2 regions of the Mesorhizobium sp. M0195 genome follow, and region 1 is predicted to be linked to the other one. Evidence: predicted binding sites of a transcription regulator. Region 1 holds the regulator's gene; the other holds the start of a gene.

Region 1 (10,004 bases):
CATGCATGTAGGTCGGATTGCCGTCCGAGCGCAGAATAATGAAATCGTCGAGATCCTTGTTGGGAAAACGCACGTCGCCCTGGACGCGGTCATGCACCACCGTCTCGCCGTCTGTCGGCGCCTTGATGCGGATCGCCCCCTTGGCGCCGGGCGGCGCCTCCGACGGGTCGCGGTCGCGCCAGCGTCCGTCATAGCGGGGAGGCAGCCCCTTGGCCCGTGCGCTCTCGCGCATTGCTTCCAGCTCGGCAGGCGTCGCATAACAATAATAGGCCTTGCCCATGCGAACGAGCTCCTCGGCCACCTCGCGATGGCGCGGCGCACGCTCGAACTGCGACACCGGCTCACCGTCCCATGTCAGGCCAAGCCAGGAAAGCCCGTCGAGAATGGCTGCGGTTGCCGCATCGGTGGAGCGCTCGCGGTCGGTGTCTTCGATGCGCAGCAGCATCGTGCCGCCTGTGTGCTTGGCATACAGCCAGTTGAACAGCGCCGTGCGCGCGCCGCCAATATGCAGATAACCGGTGGGCGAGGGGGCAAAACGGGTGACGACCTTATCGGGCATGGAACTCTCAGGCGGGCCAAGGAAGTGGGTTTGCGGACTTTCGCGCGTTGCGCGTTCATGTAGCATAGGAGGTCGAGGGCGCAAGAGGCAGACCCGATGGCTGTGCGAGGCCGTGGTGCGGGCGAGGGCGAGGACGCTGGTAGCGGCGTCAGCGAACGCTTGCTGTTTGCCGCTCCCCCGCCTGCCCTGCCGGTATCGGCATTGCTGCCCGCTCCGCGCTTCGATGCTCCGTCGCTGCCGGCCAGCGACCCAGCAACGGTTCCGGTGCCTGCGTCCGAGCCCATCGTGCGCCTACGCCGGCGTTTCCGCCTCCCGTCACCATCCCGCATCCGCAACAGCGTAACCTCGGCAGCCGGCCTGGAACTCGACCGTGGCGTCGCCTTCCTGCTGGTGCCGGTGTTCCTCGCATGCGGGGTGGTCGTATATTTCGCGCTGTCGGTGGAGCCGGCCTTTCCGCAGCCGATCGCAATCGTGCTCCTCGCGGCCCTTTGTGCCGTCATCTCGCGGTCATGGCCCAGGACCCGCCTGTGCTTCATGGTGGCGCTGCTCTGCGCGCTTGGCGTGCTTGCCGCCAAGTTCGAGACCTGGCGTGTCGGGACGCATATGCTCGGTTCCGAAATCTCGACGCGGCTGACGGGTCGTGTCGTATCGTACGAGCCCATGGCGAGCGGCCGCATCAGACTGACAATCGATGTGATCTCAACCGCCAGGCCGACGCTGCGCTACATGCCGGAACGGGTCCGCATTTCGGCGATGAAGATACCGGCTGAGCTGGCCGCTGGTTCCGAGATCACCGGCTATGTGCGGCTGCTGCCGCCGACCGGCCCGGTGCGGCCCGACAGCTATGATTTCTCCTTCGACAGCTATTTCGCCGGTATCGGCGGCAGCGGCTTCTTTCTCGGCAATCCGAAAGTCGTGGCTTCGGGCAGCATGCCGCTTGCCGCGCGGCTTTCTTCCGCGATCGAAGACGCGCGCGAATCCATCGCCGACCATATCCGCAGCCGCATCGGCGGCGCCGAGGGCGAGATTGCTGCTGCGCTGATCGTTGGCGTGCGCGCCGGCATTCCCGAGGAGATCAACGAAGCGATGCGGCGTACAGGCATCTACCACATCATCTCCATCTCGGGGCTGCATATGGCGTTGGTCGCCGGCACCATCATGGCGCTGCTACGCGGCGCCTTTGCGCTGTTTCCCGACTTCTCATCGCGACGGCCGGTCAAGAAATATGCCGCAGCCGCCGCGCTTTTTTCGATTGCGGCCTACCTCGTCTTTTCCGGCATTGTGGTAGCGGCCGAACGCAGCTTCATCATGCTGGCGGTGATGCTTATCGCCGTGCTGTTCGACCGGGCCGCGCTCACCATGCGCAACCTGGCGATCTCGGCCATCGCGGTCATCGTGGTGTCGCCGCACGAGGTGGTCGGTCCGAGCTTCCAGATGTCCTTCGCCGCGACGGCGGCCCTTGTCGGCGCCTATGCCGGCTGGTCCGACTACCGCGCCGGCAGGGCCACCACGCCGCCGCCGCGGCGGTCGCCGCTACGCCTCGCCACGCGAAAGGTCCTGCTGGGCATGGGCGGCCTGGCGATGACCTCGATCATTGCAGGGAGCGCCACGGCGCTTTTCGCCATATGGCATTTCCAGCGCGTGGCGCCGCTCAGCCTGTTCGCCAATCTGGCCATCATGCCCATCGTCTCACTGGTCGTCATGCCCTTCGCCGTCCTCAGTGCGCTGGCGATGCCGTTCGGCGCGGATGGGCCTTTCCTATACGTGATGGGCAAAGGGCTGACGGCGATGATCGCCCTGTCCGGGTGGATCTCCGAGCGCTCGCCGATCGATGCGGTCGGACTGATTTCGCTGAGATCTGTCCTTTTGGTGACGATCGCCCTCGTCATTGCCAGCATGGCGACGACCTGGTTGCGGCTCGCGGCACTTCCTTTTGCGCTCGCCGGCTTGCTAACGACAACGCAGACGCGCGTACCCGACGTATTGATCTCGGAGGACGCACGGCTGGTCGCGCTGCCGATCGGCAGCGGTGAGCTCGCCGTCAACCGGGCACGCCCGAATGAGTTCACGATCGACAACTGGAAACGCGCGCTCACATCAGAGGCTATCGTCGCGCCGGAAACACCTGGAAAGAACGATCCGCAATTCGACATTGCCGATCCGGCCGACCTACCGCCGGGCATGCCGTTCATTTGCACGGACGGTCTCTGCCTCGCCAGGCATCCATCCGGCGCGATCATTGCGCAAGCCAAGGACCGCGATACCGCACGGCCAGCCTGCGCCTTCGCCAGCTTGATCGTCATCGACGACGCCACCGCCCATAATCCCTGCTACTACGACCGGCTGGTCCTCGTCGTCACCAAACGGCAACTGGCGCGCGCGGGAAGTGCGGCCGTCTATTTCGATCCACAAGCGGCAACACGCGCCGAAATCCGCTTCGCCGTCGAAAAATCATACCGGCCCTGGCACGTGCAGCGGAAATTTTCACGCGCGGCGCGCGGCCTGCCGCCATACCGCAGAGCCGACAATCCAAAAGCCGGCACCAAGGGCGCAACTCAGTAGCGGCGGATCAGCCCAACGAGCTTGCCCTGCACCTTGACCCTGTCTGGTCCGAAGATGCGCGTCTCGTAGGCCGGATTGGCGGCCTCCAGGGCGATCGAGGCGCCCTTGCGGCGGAACCGCTTCAGCGTCGCTTCCTCCTCGTCGACCAAGGCCACCACGATCTCACCGGGGCTCGCCGTATCGGCGTTGCGGATGATCACCGTGTCGCCGTCGAAAATGCCAGCCTCGATCATCGAATCGCCTTTGACCTCGAGCGCATAATGCTCGCCGCCCATGATCATATCCGGCGGCACCGAAATCGAATGCGTCTGGTGCTGGATAGCATCGATCGGCACACCAGCGGCGATGCGGCCCATTACCGGGATCGAAACGGCGGCGACGACATCGTCGTCATTGCCGGCTGCAGGGACGCGCGACGATGTGGGCTTGCCCTGCCGAGGGGCACCTTGCCCAAGACTGCCCTGGATGACACTCGGCGAGAACTTGCGTGCCGCATTGAGGCCGGGGGCGATCGAGTCAGGCAGGCGTAGTACCTCCAGCGCACGGGCCCGGTTGGGCAAACGGCGAATGAAGCCGCGCTCCTCCAGCGCCGTAATCAGTCGGTGGATTCCGGATTTGGAAGCCAGGTCGAGCGCTTCCTTCATCTCGTCGAAGGAAGGTGGGATACCGCTTTCCTTCAACCTTTCGTGGATGAACATAAGCAGTTCGTGTTGTTTGCGTGTCAGCATAGCGACCCCCAACAGAATCAGAAAACAAACCCAGAACAGACACTATCTGTTCCAGTTGTGTTCCGCAACTGTTTAAAGTTTAATGAATGCGTTAAGGCTCGGGAAACAAACGACGTCCCCTACCGGCGTACCGTATTTTCACCGCCGCGAGCCTCATCCCCTTGATTCTGCTTTCGTTTGCGCCGTTCTGGCCTCCTTGAAGGCGGCACTGGCATCGGCCGTCGGTCGGCAAAGGGCACGGAATTGAACCCGTATCGACTGGTGCTGTTTGGTCAATGCACCGTGAACGAAACGAACTCAAAACGCCAACCTCGGGCTAACTCCAGGTTTCCACCGCCTGGTCAGGCTGCTTCTCGCCGGTGGAGCCTTGCTACGCGCTACCCGGTAATGGAAGAACAGTTGATGCGTGTCCGGCGTTGCGTTGGATTTTTTTGAGGGAGCAGGCAAATCATGACGGGAATTCCCGATCTCGTGGCCGTAAAGGCGATGGATGCCGCGGATCCGCTGCGCGCGATGCGCGACCGCTTTGTGTTGCCGCAAGGAGTGATCTATCTCGACGGCAATTCGCTAGGAGCTGCTTCACGTGCCGCCTTCGATGAATTGCGCAAGGCCGCGACCGAAGAATGGTCGCATGATCTCATCCGCGCATGGAACACGGCCCGCTGGTTCAACATGCCGCTTGAACTTGGCGACCAGCTCGGGCGCCTGATCGGTGCCGCGGTCGGCCAGACGGTGGTCTGCGACACGACGTCGGTCAACATCTACAAGCTGCTGCACGCGGCCATGGCCATGCGACCGGAGCGGCAGGCCATCGTCGCCGAGGGAGATAGTTTTCCGACAGACCTCTACATGGCTGAGGGTGTGGTTTCGACGCGAAAAGATGCGCTGCTGCGCCTCTCGGGGGTCGACGCGCCGACCATCGAGGAGCTGATCGACGATCGCACCGCCGTGGTGCTGGTCAATCACGTCAACTACAAATCGGGCGAACTGCGCGACATGCCGGCTCTGACGCGCACGGCCCAGGAAGCCGGGGCGATGATCGTCTGGGATCTCTGCCACACCGCTGGCGCGATGCCAGTCGAGCTCGACAAAGCAAACGCCGATTTTGCCGTTGGCTGCACCTATAAATATCTGAATGGCGGCCCGGGCGCGCCTGCCTTCATCTATGCGGCTGAGCGGCATCTTTCCGACATCCAGCAGCCGCTCACCGGCTGGTGGGGCCATGCACGACCCTTCGCCTTCGAGCCAGGCTATGCGGCCGGCACCGGCATCCGCCGGTTTCTGTGCGGCACCCAGCCGATCCTTTCGATGCGCACGCTGAAGGGCGCGCTCGACATCTGGGACGATGTCGACATGACTGCGGTGCGCAAGAAGAGCATCGCACTGGCCGATCTGTTCATCGAGCTTGTCGAGGCAAAGTGCGGCACTTACGGCCTCACGCTCGAAAGCACGCGCGATGGGGAAAAACGCGGCAGCCAGATTTCATTCATGCATGAGCATGGCTACCAGATCATGCGCGCGCTGATCGAACGTGGTGTGATCGGCGATTTTCGCGCGCCATCGACCATGCGCTTCGGCTTCACCCCGCTCTATGTCGGCTATGCCGATGTCTGGCAGGCCGTCGAAGTGCTTGAGGACATCCTGCGCACCGGTGCGTGGAAGGATGCGCGCTTCGCCATCAAGGCGGCTGTCACTTGAGATTGATGCGAGAGCTGGAATCGTGAGGCTGGCGATGATGCGCCGCGCGATGCTCGCGGCTAGGTTGCAAGGCCATATTGCCAGGGAGGGCGCAGGGTGTTCGAACGTCATATTGCCGATTGGGACAACGCCTATGCCAACGGCGCCAACATAGCCGGCAGCGATCGCTGGCCGGCGGCCTGGGTCGAGCCCGCGCAGGTTTTCCGCGAGGCGCTTTCGACCGAGGGCAGGGCGCGGCTCGACCTGGCCTATGGCGATAACCCACGCAACCGGTTCGATCTTTTCCTGCCGGCCACCAAGCCGAAGGGGGTCGTGGTGTTCGTCCATGGCGGCTACTGGATGGCATTCGACAAGAGTTTCTGGTCACATCTTGCCGCGGGCGCTGTTGATCGCGGCTATGCAGTTGCCATGCCGTCCTACACGCTCTGTCCGCAGATACGCATTGGCAGCATCGTCAAGGAAGTCGGCGCGGCGATAGGCAAGGCGGCGGCGATGGTCGCAGGGCCGCTGATGCTGACCGGGCACTCGGCCGGCGGCCATCTTGTTAGCCGGATGGTTACCAGGACAACGCCGCTGGCGCCCGAAGTGGTCCGGCGCGTTCGTCACGTGGTGTCGATCTCGGGGGTGCATGATTTGCGCCCGATCATGCGCACCGGCATGAACGAGACGCTGGCGATCGATGAGGCCGAGGCGCAGGCCGAAAGTCCGGTGCTGCTGCGCCCGATGGAAAAGGCCCGCCTGACCTGCTGGGCCGGCGGCGGCGAGCGCGCCGAATTCCTGCGCCAGAGCGCGTTGCTGGCCAACATCTGGATCGGCCTGGGTGCCGCGACCAGCTCCGTGGTCGAGCCCGACCGGCATCATTTCAACATCATCGACGGTTTGGCCGATCCAGACCATCCGCTGACCCGGACCTTGACCTCGGAGTGAGGCAGGTTCAGCGTAGCATCAGCACGTCGCAGGGGGAGCCCGCCGCCGCAGCAGGCGCGAACGGCGCGCGGACGATCAGCCCGTTGGCATCGGCCAGCATTTTCAGCATCGAGGAGTCCTGGATGCCGAACGGCGTCGCCACGAGCGCACCGGCGTCGTCTGTGACAACAGCCCGCACATAATCTTGCCTGAGATCGTTGGCCGGCATGGCAGCACCGAGCCGTGCCCGGCGGATATCCTGCTGAAAGGCGCGGCCGCCGAGCCGCGCCAGCAGCGGCTTCAGGAAGAGCTGAGCGCAGACCAGGCTCGCCACGGGGTTGCCGGGCAGGCCGATGCAGCGAATGTCGCCCAGCCGCCCGAACATCAGCGGCTTGCCCGGTCGCATGGCGATCTTCCAGAAATCGAGCGTCATGCCTTGCCCGGTCAGCACGTCATGGACGAAGTCGTGGTCGCCGACCGAGGCACCGCCCAGCGTGACGATGACGTTCGCGCCAGCCTTCACGGCCTTTTCAACCAATGCCGCGATCGCCTCCCTGCGGTCCGGCGCGATACCGAGGTCGAGCGCCCGCGCACCGACCGACTGTGCGGCGGCAGCGACACCATAGGCGTTAGAGGAGATGATCTGGTCGGGGCCAAGCTCGCTGCCCGGCGGCAGCAATTCGTCGCCGGTGGCGATGATGGCGACCAGCGGCCGTTTGACCACGCCGACCTCGGGGTGATTGGCCGATGCCGCCAGCGACAAGGCGGCCGAATCGAGCAGGCGGCCTTTGGGCAGCAGGACATCGCCCTTGGCGAAATCGAGCCCAAGGCGGCGGATGTTGCGCCCCTGCGCCGTCGGCTCTGTCACTTCGACGCTGCCGCCGCCGAGGTCGCGGACGTTCTCCTGGATGACGATAGTGTCGGTGCCTTCGGGAAGCGGCGCGCCGGTAAAGATGCGCACGGCCTGCCGCTGCTGCACCGTTCCGGCAAAGTCGCGTCCGGCCGGCGCTATGCCGATCACCGAAAGCCTTGCGGGTAGGGACGCGATGTCAGCCGCCCGCACGGCATAGCCGTCCATGGCGGAGGCGTTGAACGGCGGCTGGGTGCGGAGCGCCACAACCGGCTCCGCCAGCACGCGGTCGGCGGCATCCAGCAGCGCGACACGTTCGCCCGGCAGCGCAACTGCTCCGTCCAGCAGGCGCTCGAGCGCCTCGGCAACTGGGACCAGCGCCATTAGCGGCCTGCCTCGGTGGCCCCGGTGATCTTGTAGTCGCCGGATTTACCGCCGGTCTTTTCAACCAGCCTGATGCCGGAGATGACCATGGCGCGGTCGACCGCCTTGGCCATGTCGTAGATGGTCAGGCAAGCGACCGAGACGGCACTCAAGGCCTCCATTTCAACGCCGGTCTTGCCAGTGACGCGGGTCAATGCCGTCACCTTCAGGCCGGGCAGTGCGACGTCCGGCTCGATATCGACAGATATCCTGGTCAGCAGCAGCGGATGGCAAAGCGGGATCAGCTCATGCGTCTTCTTGGCCGCCATGATGCCGGCAATGCGCGCGGTGCCCAGCACGTCGCCCTTCTTGGCGTCGCCGGCGAGGATCACGTCCAGCGTCTCGGGCCGCATCGCGACAAAACCTTCCGCGACTGCCGTGCGCACCGTCTCAGCCTTGTCGCCGACATCGACCATGTTGGCTTCGCCCTGCGCGCCAAGATGGGTGAGGGCGGCCGCCATCTCAGACCGCCTCTGCCGGCGCCTTGCCCGTCAACAGCAGGCGCGTTGCCGCAGCCACGTCCTGTTGACGCATCAGGCTCTCGCCGACCAGGAAAGTAGCGATGCCGCTCCGCTCCAGCCGGCGGCAATCGTCATGCGAAAAGATTCCGCTCTCACTGACTAGAAGGCGGCCGCCCGGCACCATCGGTACCAGCCGTTCCGAGGTCTCGAGGCTGGTTTCGAAAGTCCGGAGATTGCGATTGTTGATGCCGATCAGCCGCGACGACAGCCGCAGCGCACGTTCCATTTCCGCCTCATCATGCACTTCGACCAGCGCGTCCATGCCGAGCCCGAAAGCTGTCGCTTCGAGTTCTCTTGCCAACGCGTCGTCGACGCTGGCCATAATGATCAGGATGGCATCGGCGCCCCATGCCCTGGCCTCGTAGACCTGATAGGGGTCGAACAGGAAATCCTTGCGTAAGGTAGGCAACTCGACGGCAGCGCGCGCAGCGGTGAGGAATTCGGGCGCGCCTTGGAAAGAGGGTGTGTCGGTCAGCACCGAAAGGCAGGCGGCACCGGCTTTCGCATAGGCCCTGGCCAGCGCCGGCGGATCGAAATCGGCGCGGATCAGGCCTTTGGATGGGCTAGCTTTCTTGATTTCGGCAATCAGCGCAAACCCGCCGGATTTGCGCGTTGCTTCAAGGGCGGAAAGAAAGCCGCGCGGCGCGTCGGCATGCGTCGCCCGTGCCTTGATCTCGGCCAATGGCACGCGTGCCTTGGCCGCCGCGATCTCGTCGCGCTTGTAAGCCTCGATCTTGCGCAGGATGTCGGACATGGTTTTAACCGTTCGAAATCTCGACCAGCCTGTCGAGCACTTTCAGCGCGCGGCCGCTGTCGATGGCCTGCGCCGCCGTTACCATGCCGTCGGCAAGCGTCGTCGCCTTGCCGGCTACCACCAGCCCGGCGCCGGCATTCATCAGCACCGTATCGCGAAAGGCGCCAGCGGCGCCGCCCAGCATGTCGCGCAGTGCCTGGGCGTTGTGGGCGGCGTCGCCGCCGCGCAACTCGTCCTTGGTGTGACGCGTCAGCCCGACTGCTTCCGGGGTCAGCACAAAGCTGCGTATCTCGCCGCCGGCCAATTCGGCGACCTGCGTCTCGCCGGTGGTGGTGATCTCGTCATAGCCGTCGCCATGGACGACCCAGGCGTGGTCGGCGCCAAGCTCCTTCAACGTTTCTGCCACCGGCATGATCCATTCGGGCAGGAACACGCCGACCATCTGCCGTCTGACACTGGCTGGATTGGAAAGCGGGCCCAGCAGGTTGAAGATGGTGCGGGTGCCGAGCTCGACCCGGGTCGGGCCGACATGCTTCATCGCCGGGTGATGCGCCGGCGCGAACATGAAGCCAACGCCGGTCTCGTGAATGCAGCGGCCGATCGTCTCTGGAGGGATGTCGATCTTGACGCCCAATGCGATCAGCACATCGGCGGCGCCGGTCAGCGAGGACAGTCCGCGATTGCCGTGCTTGGCGACGGGCACGCCACTGCCGGCGATGACGAAGGCGGATGCGGTCGAAATGTTGACGCTGTGCGAATTGTCGCCGCCGGTGCCGACAATGTCGATAGCGCCCTCGGGGGCTTCGACGCGCAGCATCTTGGCGCGCATGGTGGCGACGGCGCCGGCGATCTCGCTGACGGTCTCGCCGCGCACGCGCAATGCCATCAGGAAGCCGCCTATCTGGCCCGGAGTAGCATCGCCCGACATGATAATGTCGAAGGCCTCGCGCGCCTCCTCGAAAGAAAGAGCGCTGCCGGCGGCGACCTTGGCGATGTGGATCTT
Region 2 (10,004 bases), on a different contig from region 1:
CGACGGCGCCACCTGGCGTCTCGAAGTCGAGTTTCTGGCGCGCCGGGCCGACAGCCCCTGATCCGCACCGTTTCCACTGGCTCCGCTTTGCTCTACCAATCCCGTTATCCGGCTTTGCCGGCGGGGAGGGTCAGCATGCCGAGCTTCGACAGCCTGTTCAACGCCTTCGTCACCATACTGGTGACGATCGATCCGCCCGGCCTGGCGCCGCTCTTCCTCGCCGTGACCCGCGGCATGAACCGCGAGGAGCGCAACCAGGTCTCCGTGCGCGCCTCGGTCATCGCCTTCCTGGTAATGGCGTTGTTCGCAATCGCCGGCGCGTCGATCCTGTCAGTCTTCGGCATCACTCTGCCGGCCTTCCGCGTCGCCGGCGGCTTTCTGCTGTTCTTCATCGCCTTCGAAATGGTGTTCGAGCGCCGGCAGGACCGCAAGGAGAAGATCGGCGACGTCGCCATCACCAGGGACATGATCCACAACATCGCCGCCTTTCCGCTGGCGATCCCGCTTATTGCCGGTCCCGGCGCGATTTCGGCGACCGTCCTGCTCTCAAGCTCGTTTCAGGGTTTGGGCGCGCAGATAGCGCTTGTCGGCATCATCGCCATCTGCCTCGTCATCACCTACCTGGTGTTCGTGCTGTCAGAGCGCATCGACCGTATCCTCGGCCAAACCGGCCGTTCGATCCTGACAAGGCTGCTCGGCGTCATCCTGGCGGCGCTCGCCGTACAGTTCGTCGCCGACGGCATCAAGGCGCTGATGGCGACGTAGGAACAGCCCTACTTCGCTGTCGTTTCAATGACTTCGAAGTCGTGGGTAATCTCGGCAGTCTTGGCCATCATTGCCGAGGCCGAGCAGTATTTCTCGATCGAAAGCCCGATCGCCCGCTTCACCTTGTCGTGTGATAGCGCCCGGCCCTTGACGACAAAATGCATGTGAATGCGGGTGAACACCCTGGGATCGGCTTCTGCACGGTCGGCATCGAGTTCGACCACGCAATCTTCGACCGCCTCGCGCCCCTTTTCGAGGATATGGACCACGTCATAGGCCGAGCAGCCGCCAGTGCCGATCAGCATCAGTTCCATTGGGCTCGGCCCCGGCGTCTTGCCCTCCGGCCCGAACGCAGTGCCTAGCACCAGCTTGTGCCCACTGGCGGACTCGCCGACGAAAGTGCGCTCCTCGACCCATTTGACCCTTGCCTTCACCTGATACGTCCTTTCACCGCTCAAACGCACAACGTCCCGAAAATCCAAGACAGATTTTCGGGACGCCATTTCGTGGCCAAGGTGCCGGCGCTTTTCGCCGCAAGGGCAGTCCGCCCCGAGAAATCAGAACGGGATTTCGTCGTCCAGCTCGCGCGACGAACCACCGCCGCCGCCCTTGTTGGCGCCACCACGATTGAAACTTTCGCCCGGGCCGGACTGGCCGAAATCGGAACCGCGGCTCGCACCACCACCGGCATAGTTGCCGACCTGGCCGCCGCCCTCACCCCGCGCATCGAGCATCTGCAGCTCGCCGCGGAATTTCTGCAACACGATTTCGGTCGTATAGCGGTCATTGCCGGTCTGGTCCTGCCATTTGCGCGTCTGCAGCTGGCCCTCGACATAGACCTTCATGCCCTTCTTCAGATACTGCTCGGCCACCTTGGCGATCTGGTCGTTGAAGATCACGACATTGTGCCACTCGGTCTTTTCCTTGCGCTCTCCGGACGTCTTGTCGCGCCAGCTTTCCGACGTCGCGATGCGGATGTTGACGACCGGGTCACCCGAATTCAGGCGGCGGATTTCAGGGTCCGCCCCGAGGTTGCCCACCAGAATGACCTTGTTGACACTACCCGCCATGATACTTCTCCGCGCTCATCCGAAACCAGATTTTTGTCGCCGCACCTTACAGGCTATGGACAATCCCTGCCTGCCGTCGCTGCCTTTTCCCACAACGTTTTTGTTCTCTTTTCGTTCTATAGGAGAGGCCCTGCACTGTCAATAGTTGTCAGTAAGAAGTAGTGTCTTGGCGTCGAATTTCCACAGACCATGGGATCGAGGCGAACTCAATGAAGATGGTTGCGCATGACGATCAGCCGCAAGAAGAGTGGCGGACGGGAGTAAAGACCCGCATGCATGTCTCGGCCTGCAACGGCGCAACTCAACTTTGCATATTCGAACAATGGGTCGAACCCGCGGTTGGCGCCCCGACACATTGGCACCCGGTCGAGGAAGTGCTTACCGTCATCGCTGGCAGAGCCGAGATGTGGATCGATGACGAGCATCTCGTCTTGACTGCCGGACAGTCGCTAGTTGTTGCCGCGCACAGGCAACATGGCTTCCGAAACGTCGGCTCCGAATTGCTTCATATTCATGCTGTGCTCGCGTCACCAGTTTTCGAGGCGACGTTCAACGGATCCCCCGACATGGTGAGACGCTGGCTTCCAGCGAGTTTGTAAAACCTCGCCTGTCTTAAAAAACACCGCCTGTCTTAAAAAACACGGCTTGCCAAACCGATAAGTATTGACTTATGCTTTCGACATGATCGAAGCAGACATTTTTCGGGCACTGGCGGATCCAACGCGTCGCGCCGTCTATGAGCGGCTCGCCGACGGCGAGATGACGGTGTCGGAACTGCGCACTGGCATACCGGTATCGCAGCCGGCGGTATCGCAACATCTCGCAGTGCTGCGCGGCGCCGGCCTCGTGGTCGAGCGCCGGGCCGGTCGCAACGCCTATTACCGCGTCGATCCGAAGGGGCTTGCGCCACTGCTCGGCTGGATCGAACGCTACCGTGCGTTCTGGCCAGAGCGCATCGAAAGGCTCAAGACGGTTTTGAAGGACATGGACCAATGACCAGCCGAGGCAAAGAACGCGCCGAAATGGCCGCAGACAAGATCGAGTTCGAGTGCGAGCGGCCCGAACCGCCGGAAAAGGTGTGGCGGGCGCTGACGGTGCCGGACCTGCTCGCGGCCTGGATGATGCCGAACGACATCAAGCCCGAAATCGGCAACCGTTTTGCCTTTAAAGCGCCGAATGCGCCGATCGAGTGCGAAATCCTCGACGCGGATCCCGGACGGCTGCTGCGCTATTCCTGGCGGGAGCGGCCGGCGCCCGGCGATACGCAGGTGCCGCCCGGTAGCCCGGTGGAAAGCCCAATGAACGATAGCCCAGTGGACAGCATCGTCACCTTTACGCTCGACCGCACCGTTTCCGGCGGCACGCATCTGCGCATCGTCCATGATGGTTTTGCTCGGGCAGCAGTGCCGGAGATCGCGATGGCAGGCGCCGGTTGCCGACTTTCGTTTGAAGCGCGTACTCCCAAGTACAAGCAGATCGCCGCAAACACCCCGCGCCTCTTTATGCGCGCGGCCTGAACGACGACCGTCAAAGGAGATAACGATGAGCGGCCTTGCCAATTTGGTGCCGATGGTGATCGAGCAATCGAGTCGCGGCGAACGTGCCTTCGATATATTTTCGCGGCTGCTGCGCGAGCGCATCGTCTTCATCAACGGGCCGATCGACGACGGCACCTCGGCGCTGGTCTGCGCCCAGCTTCTGTCGCTGGAATCCGACAATCCCGACAAGGAGGTCTCGCTCTACATCAACTCGCCGGGTGGCGTGGTGACCAGCGGTTTCGCCATCTACGATACGATGCAGTATATCAGCTGCCCGGTCTCCACCGTTTGTATGGGCTTCGCCGCCTCGATGGCCTCGTTTCTCCTGATGGCGGGCACGCCAGGGCGGCGTATCGCGCTACCCAACACCAGCATCGTGCTGCATCAGCCTCTCGGCGGTTTCCAGGGCCAAGCCTCCGATATCCAGCGCCATGCCGAGGGCATCCTTCGCACCAAGCGGCGCATGACCGATCTTTACGCCCACCATTGCGGCCGCACCTACGAAGAAGTGGAACGCACGCTCGACCGCGACTTTTTCATGACCGCCCAGGAGGCCAAGGATTGGGGACTCGTCGACCATGTTTTCGACACTCGCAAGCAGGCCGCATGAACGAGTTGGGCCGGCGGACGCAACCGAGGCGATTGAGCGCCCGCAACTTCAGCGCCATCGGTCTGGTCTTGCCGCCATCACGGCACTATAGTCCGGGGATGACCGCCAGCCGTTCGTCCAGCCTGTTATGCCTTGCTACCGCTACTGTGGCCGGCACGAACATGCTGGTGGACATGGCATTTGCCCAAGATAATTCGACGTCTTCGCAAAAGGGCGCCCTGCCCGGCGTGACCAGCGACTATCGCATCGCCGAGCCAGCGCCGCAGCCTGAGCCCGACGACGCGGTTCCAAGCAGCGGCAACGGCACGTTCAAGATCGGCGATACCGACGTTCGGATTTCCGGCAGCATAACCATCGATGTCGCTACCGGCGGGATCAGGCCCCCCAGCCGGTAAGTTCGCCTGGCATGCACCACAAATGTGCGCTTCAAACGAACAGCCCCGTCATTGCTTGTGCAATTGACGGGGCTTCTTGGATCTAAAATCCAAATTGCCGGGAGTGTACTGCCGGCTTTTTATTTCGGATGCTTCGCGGCGTTCAGCCGACGATCCGACTAGCAGTCTCTGATTGTTGTGGGGATCGGCAGGTCAACGTTGGCAGGTAGCGCAAATGCCTGGCCTAGCCACTTATACCTGCCGCGGCTCCAGCGACACGTGGAGCCTCAAGGAACTGTCCGGTGGAGTCATGCCTCTGCTCTCCTTCTGTTCGTTGCGACTGTCGTCGTCGAAGCGCTCATCGCATAACCCGCGGCGTCTCGCAGGCTAGCCCCAGGCCGCGAGGCCATCGAAAGACGGCCGGCTTCGTTGACGTTTGGAGTCTGCCCCCGTGACAGATGGACGTCAACCTTGAATGGCCGATTGCCGAAAAATGTGATCGCGAGACGCTTTGTGAACCCCGGGTGAACCCAGCCGCACGGGCAGCTTTTGTCAGGAGCGTGTTCGGCCTTTGTTCTTTCCGCTTGCCCGTTCGCGCGAAAGGCGGTTAAACGCTTTGGTCGAGAGTTGTGGCGTCTCTCGAAAAGGCGGCGAAATTACCTACATAGGGGATGGTCGGGAAAACCCGCCCATCCCACGAATTCCAGATTCTGAGGCGGCGACCGGCGATGGCCGACCATAAATATCTCTCCATTCGCGGGGCACGCGAACACAATCTGAAGAATGTCGATCTCGACCTGCCGCGTGACAGCCTGATCGTCATGACCGGTCTGTCGGGGTCGGGCAAGTCGTCGCTTGCCTTCGACACGATCTATGCCGAGGGCCAGCGCCGCTATGTCGAGAGCCTTTCGGCCTATGCACGACAATTCCTCGAAATGATGCAGAAGCCGGACGTCGACCAGATCGACGGCCTGTCGCCAGCCATCTCCATCGAGCAGAAGACCACCTCGAAGAACCCACGTTCGACTGTCGGCACCGTCACCGAGATCTACGATTATATGCGGCTTTTGTTCGCCCGCGTCGGTGTACCCTATTCGCCGGCCACCGGCCTGCCGATCGAGAGCCAGACGGTCTCGCAGATGGTCGACCGGGTGCTTGCAGTCGAGGAAGGCACCCGGCTGTTCATCCTGGCGCCGATGGTGCGCGGCCGCAAAGGCGAGTACCGCAAGGAACTGCTGGAGCTGCAGAAGAAGGGTTTTCAGCGCGTCAAGGTCGATGGCGTCTTCTACGAGATCGCCGACGTGCCCGCGCTCGACAAGAAATACAAGCATGACATCGACGTTGTCGTCGACCGCATCGTCGTGCGCGGCGATCTGGCGACGCGGCTCGCCGATTCCATCGAGACCGCGCTGAAACTTGCAGACGGACTGGCGGTAGCGGAATTTGCCGACAGGCCGCTCGACGCCAGCCAGACCGGCGAGGATTCGGTCAACAAATCGAAGAACGAGACGCATGAACGCATGCTGTTCTCGGAAAAGTTCGCCTGCCCGGTATCCGGTTTCACCATTCCCGAGATCGAGCCCAGGCTGTTCTCCTTCAACAATCCGTTCGGCGCCTGCCCGACCTGCGATGGGCTCGGCAGCCAACGCGCCATCGACGCCAGCCTGGTCGTGCCCGACGAGAATGTCTCGCTGCGCGCCGGCGCCGTCAGCCCTTGGGCGAAATCGACGTCGCCCTATTATGCGCAAACGCTGGAAGCGCTGGGCGTTGCCTACGGCTTCAAGCTCGGCGACAAGTTCAAGGATCTGAGCGAAGAGGCAAAGCAAGCCATCCTGCACGGCACCGGCGAGCGCGAAATCACCTTCCACTACGATGACGGCCTGCGCTCCTACAAGACGACCAAGACCTTCGAGGGCGTCATCCCCAACCTCGAGCGCCGCTGGAAGGAAACCGAATCCGCCTGGATGCGCGAGGAGATCGAGCGCTTCATGTCGGCCACGCCCTGCCCGGCCTGCCGCGGCTATCGGCTGAAGCCCGAGGCGCTCGCGGTCAAGATCGCCGGCAAGCACATTGGCGAGGTCACCGAGCTGTCGATCCGCAAGGCCGACCAGTGGTTCACCGATCTGCCCGCTTCGCTCAACGACAAGCAGAACGAGATTGCGGTGCGCGTGCTCAAGGAAATCCGCGAGCGGCTGCGCTTCCTCAACGATGTCGGGCTCGATTATCTGACGCTGTCGCGCAACTCCGGCACGCTGTCAGGCGGCGAGAGCCAGCGCATCCGTCTTGCCTCGCAGATCGGCTCCGGCCTGACCGGCGTACTTTACGTGCTGGACGAGCCGTCGATCGGTCTGCACCAGCGCGACAATGCCCGCCTGCTCGATACGCTGAAGCATCTGCGCGACATCGGCAACACAGTGATTGTCGTCGAGCATGACGAGGACGCCATCCTGCACGCCGACTATGTCGTCGATATCGGCCCGGCCGCCGGCATTCATGGCGGCCACATCATCGCCCAGGGCACGCCGCAGCAGATCATGGCGACGCCCGCTTCGATCACCGGCAAATATCTGTCGGGCGAGCTCGAAGTGGCGACGCCGGCAGTGCGGCGCGAGGCCAAGAAGAACCGCCGGCTGAAGGTCGTCGGCGCGCGCGGCAACAATCTGAAGAACGTCACCGCCGAAATCCCGCTCGGCACGTTTACCGCCGTCACCGGCGTGTCCGGCGGCGGCAAGTCGACCTTCCTGATCGAGACCCTGTTCAAGGCGGCGTCGCGCCGCATCATGGGCTCGCGCGAGCATCCGGCCGAGCACGACCGCATCGAGGGGCTGGAATTCCTCGACAAGGTCATCGACATCGACCAGTCGCCGATCGGGCGCACCCCGCGCTCCAACCCCGCCACCTATACCGGCGCCTTCACGCCGATCCGCGACTGGTTCGCCGGCTTGCCGGAGGCCAAGGCGCGCGGCTACCAGCCGGGCCGCTTCTCGTTCAACGTCAAGGGCGGCCGCTGCGAGGCCTGCCAGGGCGACGGCGTCATCAAAATCGAGATGCACTTCCTGCCCGACGTCTACGTCACCTGCGACGTCTGCCACGGCAAGCGTTACAACCGCGAAACACTGGACGTCCTGTTCAAGGGCAAGTCGATCGCCGACGTTCTCGACATGACGGTCGAGGAAGGCGTCGATTTCTTCGCCGCCGTGCCAGGCGTGCGCGACAAGCTGGAGACGCTGAAACGGGTCGGCCTCGGCTACATCCATGTTGGCCAGCAGGCAACGACCTTGTCGGGCGGCGAGGCGCAGCGCATCAAGCTTGCCAAGGAACTGTCGCGCAAGGCGACTGGCAAGACGCTCTACATTCTCGATGAGCCAACCACCGGCCTGCATTTCCACGACGTCGCCAAGTTGCTTGAAGTGCTGCACGAGCTGGTCGACCAGGGGAACACGGTCGTCGTCATCGAGCACAATCTAGAGGTGATCAAGACCGCTGACTGGGTTCTCGATCTTGGCCCCGAAGGTGGTGACGGCGGCGGCGAGCTGGTGGCGTCCGGCACGCCGGAGGACATCGTCCGCGAAAAACGCAGCTATACCGGGCAGTTCCTGAGGGAATTGCTGGAGCGGCGCCCCGGAGGCAAGCGCGAAGCGGCGGAGTGATGGCAAAGAACGGTCTCATCACGGTCCAAAGCCGCTTCGGCGTGACCGAAACCATCGATCGCCCGGTCGAAACTGTCGAACGTGCAGGATTGCTGGTCTTCGCCCGCATTGATCACGCCGCTGGTGCGCGCAGCGTCGAAACATCACTGTGTCCAACCCAGCTCCTGATTTTCGGCAATCCGAAAGGCGGTACGCCACTGATGCAGGACCGGCAGCTTGCCGGCATCGATCTGCCGGTCAAGGCACTGGCTTGGGAGGACGAGCAAGGCGAGGTCTGGCTTTCCTACAATGACGCACGCTGGCTCGCTGAGCGCCATGGCTTGGGCGACGCCAGTCGCAATGCCGTCGCTGCTATCGCCGACGGCATGGACAAGGTGATTGCGGCCGCTGCCGGCGCGGGCCAGTTTTGATGATGAGAGCCGCTCGGGCCGATGATCTCCCCACGGTGATTTCGCTCACCACCGACGCCTACGCGCCCTACACTGCCCTGTTCGGAGCGCCGCCGATCCCAGTCACCGAGGACTATGCGCCGCGCATCCAACGCGGCGAGGTCTGGCTTTTGGAGCAGAACGGACAGCCGGCCGGCTTGATCGTTCTCGAACGACATGCGGACCATACAATGATCTTCAGCGTTGCCGTTGCGCCAGCCTTTCAGGGCAAGGGTTTCGGCATCGGGCTGCTCGACTGGGCCGAGCAACAGACGCGCTTGTGGAGCTTGCCTGAAATCCGACTCTACACCAATGCCAGAATGGAACGGAACGTTTCGTTGTATAAGGCCTACGGCTTTCGCGAAACGGGTCGCCGGCCCAATCCATATCGGCCAGGATGGACGGTCGTCGACATGGCGAAAGCCGTCGAGACGACCGCCATCGCGTGATCCTTTTCTGCGAACCGGGAGGACGACCATGACTCAATCAGGAACAATCCGCGCCGGCATGGGCGGCTGGACCTTCGAGCCGTGGGACACGTCCTTCTACCCGGACAAATTGTCGAAGGCCAAGCAACTGCATTATGCCAGCCGGCAGGTGCCCACCATCGAGGTCAACGGCACCTATTATTCGAGCTTCAAGGAACCGACCTTCGTCAAATGGGCCAACGAGGCGCCGGATGGTTTCGTCTATTCGCTGAAGGGCAACCGCTTCGTCACCAACCGCCGCGTGCTCGGCGAGGCCGGGGATTCGATCATGCGCTTCCTCGGGTCGGGCGTCGCGGCACTTGGCAACAAGCTCGGGCCGATCCTGTGGCAGTTCGCGCCGACCAAGAAATTCGACCCGGACGATTTCGAGGCCTTCCTCAAGCTGTTGCCGGAAAAGCAGGACGGCGTTGCGCTGCGTCACGCGGTCGAGGTGCGCAACGACAGCTTCGTCGTGCCGGAGTTCGCCGCCTTGGCGCGAAAGCACAAGGCCGCCATCGTCTATGCCGACCACGCCAAATATCCGGGGATTGCCGACGTTACCGGCGATTTCATCTATGCGCGGCTGCAGACCGGGAACGACGACAATCCCGATTGCTACACGCCAAAGGCGCTCGACGAATGGGCGGCGCGCGCAAAAACCTGGGCGGAAGGCAAGGTGCCGGCCGACCTCTCGCGTGCCGATCCTTCAACCGACGCGCCGGTCAAGCCACGCGATGTGTTCGTCTACTTCATCACAGAGGGCAAGGTCCGCGCTCCATTCGGCGCCATCGCCCTGATGAAGCGGGTCGCAGGCTGACGCCCGCTGTCGGTGGTCCGCGTGGCTTGGTCCTAAACTACCGGCTATGCGGCGCGTTCGTCCGGACGCCGATCAACCCTGACGATCTCGTTAAAGGCATCGAGATCGACATAGAAGACCTTGGTGATCTCCGCGATGAGTTCGTCGTGGTCATACCCCTGCGATTTCAGAATGTTGATGGCTGTCAGGATGTCGACGCGCTCCGTGAGCCGTCGTTTCTGGTAGTCCTCGACATAGCACTCCATTGACTGGCCCTGGCTCCCAAGCACCCGAAATGTTGGACGA

Evidence for each region. Region 1 encodes LexA, which represses DNA repair genes until DNA is damaged. Its sites were predicted from a motif close to TGTTCNNNNTGTGTTCNG; they were not measured.
Region 2: uvrA (excinuclease ABC subunit UvrA) is a predicted target of LexA. The motif match lies at 4,919-4,936, and genes of this name have one in related genera.

Annotation. Positions count from the first base shown of each region.
Region 1 is NZ_JAMYSV010000018.1:76,832-86,835, reverse strand. Features, by position in the region: gene gltX (glutamate--tRNA ligase) at 1-559, opposite strand, end outside; gene NKJ12_RS25950 (ComEC/Rec2 family competence protein) at 656-3,121, shown strand; gene lexA (transcriptional repressor LexA) at 3,115-3,849, opposite strand; gene kynU (kynureninase) at 4,300-5,547, shown strand; gene NKJ12_RS25935 (hormone-sensitive lipase) at 5,644-6,474, shown strand; gene NKJ12_RS25930 (molybdopterin molybdotransferase MoeA) at 6,482-7,687, opposite strand; gene moaC (cyclic pyranopterin monophosphate synthase MoaC) at 7,687-8,187, opposite strand; gene trpC (indole-3-glycerol phosphate synthase TrpC) at 8,189-9,001, opposite strand; gene trpD (anthranilate phosphoribosyltransferase) at 9,006-10,004, opposite strand, start outside.
Region 2 is NZ_JAMYSV010000015.1:67,873-77,876, forward strand. Features, by position in the region: gene NKJ12_RS24245 (hypothetical protein) at 1-61, shown strand, start outside; gene NKJ12_RS24250 (MarC family protein) at 136-765, shown strand; gene NKJ12_RS24255 (OsmC family protein) at 774-1,199, opposite strand; gene NKJ12_RS24260 (single-stranded DNA-binding protein) at 1,323-1,835, opposite strand; gene NKJ12_RS24265 (cupin domain-containing protein) at 2,045-2,434, shown strand; gene NKJ12_RS24270 (ArsR/SmtB family transcription factor) at 2,517-2,831, shown strand; gene NKJ12_RS24275 (SRPBCC family protein) at 2,828-3,352, shown strand; gene NKJ12_RS24280 (ATP-dependent Clp protease proteolytic subunit) at 3,378-3,983, shown strand; gene NKJ12_RS24285 (hypothetical protein) at 4,082-4,378, shown strand; gene uvrA (excinuclease ABC subunit UvrA) at 5,086-8,007, shown strand; gene NKJ12_RS24295 (DUF302 domain-containing protein) at 8,007-8,417, shown strand; gene NKJ12_RS24300 (GNAT family N-acetyltransferase) at 8,414-8,884, shown strand; gene NKJ12_RS24305 (DUF72 domain-containing protein) at 8,913-9,719, shown strand; gene NKJ12_RS24310 (hypothetical protein) at 9,764-9,964, opposite strand.